Regions from separate parts of the Halobacillus sp. Cin3 genome, predicted to be linked through region 1. Evidence: a T-box and tRNA genes for the amino acid it is inferred to sense, from the RefSeq annotation. Region 1 holds a T-box; the other holds one or more tRNA genes.
What was found. A T-box is a leader RNA that pairs with one kind of tRNA and senses whether it is charged. The one in region 1 lies ahead of argS (arginine--tRNA ligase), so its partner is inferred to be a tRNA-Arg.

Region 1 (2,466 bases):
CTGATGTTTCCAACAGACCCTTTTTATCCAAAAGTTTGATGACAGGCTCCATTTTGTCTGTATAATAAGCCTCTCCACGAGTCCAATCAAAATCCACTCCAAGCATTTCATATAACGTGTTGAATTCGTTCAGGGAGGCTTCGCGGAACCAGTTCCAAAGGGTGAGCGCCTCCGGGTCCTGAGTTTCCAGCTTCTTGAACCATTCTCTGCCTTCTTCAATGAGGGAAGGTTCTTTCTCGGCAGCTTCGTGGAACGTCACATATAGCTTAGTCAGTTCCTTGATTGGATCAGCTTCGACGACATCTGGATCGCCCCAGCGGGTGTAGGCGGCCAGTAGTTTTCCGAACTGTGTCCCGTAATCTCCGATGTAGTTGACCTTTACGGGAGTATAGCCGCACTTTTCCATAAGATTGGCCAGGGCATTTCCAATGACGGTGGAGCGGAGGTGACCCATGGAGAAGGGTTTGGCAATGTTCGGAGAGGACATATCAAAGACTACGTTTTTCCCCTCCCCAAAGGTGTGGCTGCCATAAGCTTCAGGGTCCTCAAGGACTTGATTCAACGTATGTTCGGTAATGAACGCGCGGTCAAAAAAGATGTTGATATAACCACCCTGGACCTCCACCTGATCAAAGACAGGGTGTTTCAGTCTGGTGGCGATTTCGCCGGCAATGATGGCTGGTTTTTTACGCATCGACTTGGCTAAAGCGAAGCAGGGGAAGGAGACATCACCAAAGGATGCTTTTTTCGGGACCTCTATCAATGACTCCACCCATTCGCGTGGATATTCCTCTCCGAGTATGTGAGATATTTGAAGTGCTGTCATCTGCTTTTCCATCTATACTCCTCCTTTTCCATATAAAAAGGCCCCGTCTCTAAAAAAAGAGACGAGGCCTGGGCTCGCGGTGCCACTCTTATAGCTGAATATAAATCAGCCGCTTGAATTTGATAACGGGGTGCCCCCGGATCTTCCTACTTCTGTTTCAGAAGAACATCTCCAAAGTCCGGTTCACCGACAGAAGGACATCCGGGCTTCCACCACCCCCGGTTCGCTGTGACCTTCCTGCCGGCTACTCTCTTTGTCATTGATTTTGAATAGTTGAAAAGATTATATCGGATTTCCTGCGATGATGCAATGTTTCATTTATGAATGGTCCATGTTGAGGGCTGTCCGGGATACACGTCAATGTGAGAAGTCGTGCTTTGTAAAAATACAGTAAATAGGCCTTCAAAACGGGTGGTCCTAGAAAAAATTTCATAAATTGTCACATTACAAACTGGGTATTTAAACCCTTTTAATTCCCATAAATTTATAATAGTCCTGTTCACGGAAAATAGCGTGTGTAAAAAGACGCATATGAATGAGAGCGGTTTCTTTTGTGCGGTCAGAAAATGAACCTTTCGATGGTGTTAAGCAAAGACAGCCTGATAAGTAAAGGCGGCTTATCATTTGTCTATACAAAACACTCATGAATGCTTAAAGGTGTGGGGCACTGATGTACGTCTGCTGTGCTGTTTAAGGAGTATTTGAAAAACATCTTTCAAGCATGAATAGGAAACTCTGATTATAACGAAAGGATTACATCTGTATGACAAAAAGGTAACATTTCCTCACAAGCCTATGAGAGAGTAAATCCGTCACAAACGAGTGGAGGACGTACACAAGGGAAGATGGGGGAAGAATTTTCTATCTAATTACATAATACTTTACTACCTTTTGACGTTTATTCTGGATGTGATAGTGTTGTTTTGCAATCAGATATCGACACATTTTTTGGAAAGGGAGGTGACGTATGGGAATGTTTCCGAGTTATTCACCTGACCATTTATACAGCATGATGGTTCAAGCGGTGAAGACTCATATGAACGAAGCCGGCCTTGCCCGACTGGCCGAGCGTTTTATCTCCTATAAGAAAGCAGAAGGGTTTTCCTTTTCGCCGTTGACACAGCTGCACTTTCACATCCATAGCAGGGAGAAGCAGGAAGGTGTGTATGTTTTATCGGCAGCTATCGAGTTTTTAATTCTGGCTCTCGATATCCTGGATGATCTTCAGGATGAAGATGCTGGAGATAAACCTTGGAGTCAGGTCTCTAGTGCCTCGTCCATGAATATTTCGACGGGGTTTTTAATGCTGAGCATGCAGCTGATGCAAGCGTCCCCTTTTCAAAAAGAAACATCTTCGGATGCTCTTCAGGCCATGCATCAGCAGGTCCTGCAGGCGGTGAATGGCCAGCACGCAGACCTGAATGAATCAGCTTCTACGGAGGAAGAGTTTCTGAGGATGATCAAGCGGAAATCCGGTTCGCTGATGGCTTGTGCCTGTATGGCTGGAGCAGCTTTTTGCGAGAATGAAGACCTTTCAGGAATTCGGTTGTATGCTGAGAGTTTTGGAATTGCGGCTCAATTAGTGAATGACCTGCAGGACATTGTGCGTTTTGATTCTAAGAATGATCTCATTAACAAGA
Region 2 (2,466 bases), on a different contig from region 1:
TGCCATCGTTGTTCCACCTGTAATGGCAATGGCCTGTTCAGGACTCATATGGTCTTTCAAATACTGGACACAAGCTTTTCCCATCTCTTGTTTTACCCAATTGAGCTCATCACTATCACCAGGAACAACAACAACGTAGTCCAGATTTAATTTATCCTTTAACTGTTGCTCCAAAACCTTAATGCCGGTAACTTCCTTTATAAATTCAGCCAGCTGCTCAAGGATGTTCTGCCCCTCATAGCTGAGATGCATGCCTCTTGATGTAATTTCAACAGCTCCCTGCTGATTTAAGAAGTCCACCTCGCTGCGTACCGTCCGTTCGGCAAGATTGACGTTTTCAGCCAATGCTCTTCTTCCGACGGGCTGCATGATCTGGATGTAATGAAGCAGCTGATAGCGCCTCTGAATAACGTCCAGGACATCAGGGAATAATTTTTTTTGTAGATCGATGAACGTTCTCATGGAAAAGCCCCTTCTTTGAAAAACTGCCGACTGGGATGAATTACGTCCCAGGTAGTCATATTATGTCCCGCTAGGAGCAAAAAAATATCTTATTACATTTTTTATATTAACAGTGAGGGGGTACGGGTGCAAGCAGAAAACCTATGGTTTTTTATTGTAAACGCTTTTGCAGTTCAAAGTAATCAATGGACCGGTAGTCCAGTTCCTCTTCATTGATCCTCACGACTGGTATCTCGAGAAAATACTTCTCATGAAGCTCCGGGTCTGTTTCGATATCTATTTCCGCCACTTCCACAGAAAACAAAGACAACAGGGCCCTCACTTCATCACATAACGCGCATCCGTTCTTCCTATACAGAACGACTCTCTGCATTCCATTCCCTCCCCTTATCCTATCCCTTTTGCACAGGACTTGTTCCTATTTCACAATAAAAAGGACACACATTCAAGATGCGTGCCCTTTTTTATCATAAAAGCCATTATCGATTTTGAGTTTTCTGCGATGTAAAAATTCCGCCAACCCTTCGCTTACATAGTTTTCCGGAGTTCTTTTCAGTAACTCGTAATTAAACGACAACTTCTGCTGCTTCTGCATATCAAACACGTGAATCCGCCGGTCTTCAGACACTTGTTCGGTCGACAAGATTTTGTAACGGATTAGGTTTGTCATAGATACCCCTCTTCTAAATAAAGCGAAAAGTCCTACAGTACATAAAATAATCATAACATACGACGCCTCATTTAGAAACTACATTGAAATAACTTACCCAAATAAACGTTCGTATAACTTTCGTAAGATTACTGTTCATAAAATGTTTAAATAACATGCATGTAACTGTCAGCTTTATCCTACTGTCATTATACCATAATAACATTGGAAATATAAAAAAATAGACCTTCCTAAAGGAAGGTCTATTTTAGACAGCGCGCCTGAGAGGATTCGAACCCCCGACTGACGTAGAACCGGAATCTACCGCTCTATCCGACTGAGCTACAGGCGCAGAAGCGACATGCAAATACTATTATAATGAATGACCCTTGATTACGCAACCCGTTTTTTAAAAATAATTTCATTTGGTACGACTACTCGTTATAAAACGATCCACCGTCCGTCGGGCGTCCCTGCAACTCCGCAGAATTCTTCCTGTACAGTGACAGAGAAGCGAGGTCTTAAAACAATTATATAGGAAGATCCCCGGATGTTCCACGGATTTTTATATCCTACGTTTATTACAGACAATTAAGGGTATGATGGTAGAAGGAATCCGTCTCTTCCGTCTGATTTAACGGCTGCGGATATCGTCGATTGTTTTTGTTTGACCTTTATTGACCTTAAAGGTATGATGAATGTATCTCAAAGATAATCAAGTGATGATAAGGAGGAACTTACAATGAATTTAGTCCCTACAGTTATTGAACAAACAAACCGGGGAGAGCGTGCTTATGACATCTACTCCCGCTTACTTAAAGACCGTATCATTATGCTTGGCAGCCCGATTGATGACAACATCTCGAACTCTGTTGTAGCACAGCTGTTGTTCCTTGCAGCAGATGACCCTGAAAAAGATATTTCCCTATACATTAACTCACCAGGTGGTTCCATTACTGCAGGAATGGCGATCTACGATACGATGCAGTTCATCAAGCCGAATGTATCTACCATCTGCACAGGTATGGCAGCATCTATGGGTGCCTTCCTTCTGAACGCTGGTGAGCCTGGGAAGCGTTATGCTCTTCCAAACAGTGAAGTCATGATCCACCAGCCACTAGGCGGTACACAGGGTCAGGCATCTGACATTGAAATTCACGCAAAGCGTATCATCAAAATGCGCGAGAAACTGAACCAGATTCTTGCCGAACGTACAGGTCAGCCGTACGAGGTCATCGAACGCGATACAGACCGCGACAACTTCATGTCTGCACACGAAGCTGTTGAGTACGGACTAATCGACAAAGTGATGGAAAAGAACGTTTAATGACATCTCTTAAAAATCCGCTGGAACT

Region 2: it encodes a tRNA-Arg, which carries the amino acid that the T-box ahead of argS (arginine--tRNA ligase) is inferred to sense. The anticodon was not compared.

Annotation. Positions count from the first base shown of each region.
Region 1 is NZ_CAMZMV010000004.1:397,758-400,223, forward strand. It holds gene argS (arginine--tRNA ligase) at 1-838, opposite strand, end outside; T-box leader at 881-1,095, opposite strand; gene QMA39_RS15075 (polyprenyl synthetase family protein) at 1,794-2,466, shown strand, end outside.
Region 2 is NZ_CAMZMV010000002.1:144,745-147,210, forward strand. It holds gene QMA39_RS08885 (sugar-binding domain-containing protein) at 1-462, opposite strand, end outside; gene QMA39_RS08890 (glutaredoxin family protein) at 614-835, opposite strand; gene QMA39_RS08895 (hypothetical protein) at 908-1,132, opposite strand; tRNA gene QMA39_RS08900 (tRNA-Arg) at 1,388-1,463, opposite strand; partial or broken gene clpP (ATP-dependent Clp endopeptidase proteolytic subunit ClpP) at 1,851-2,438, shown strand.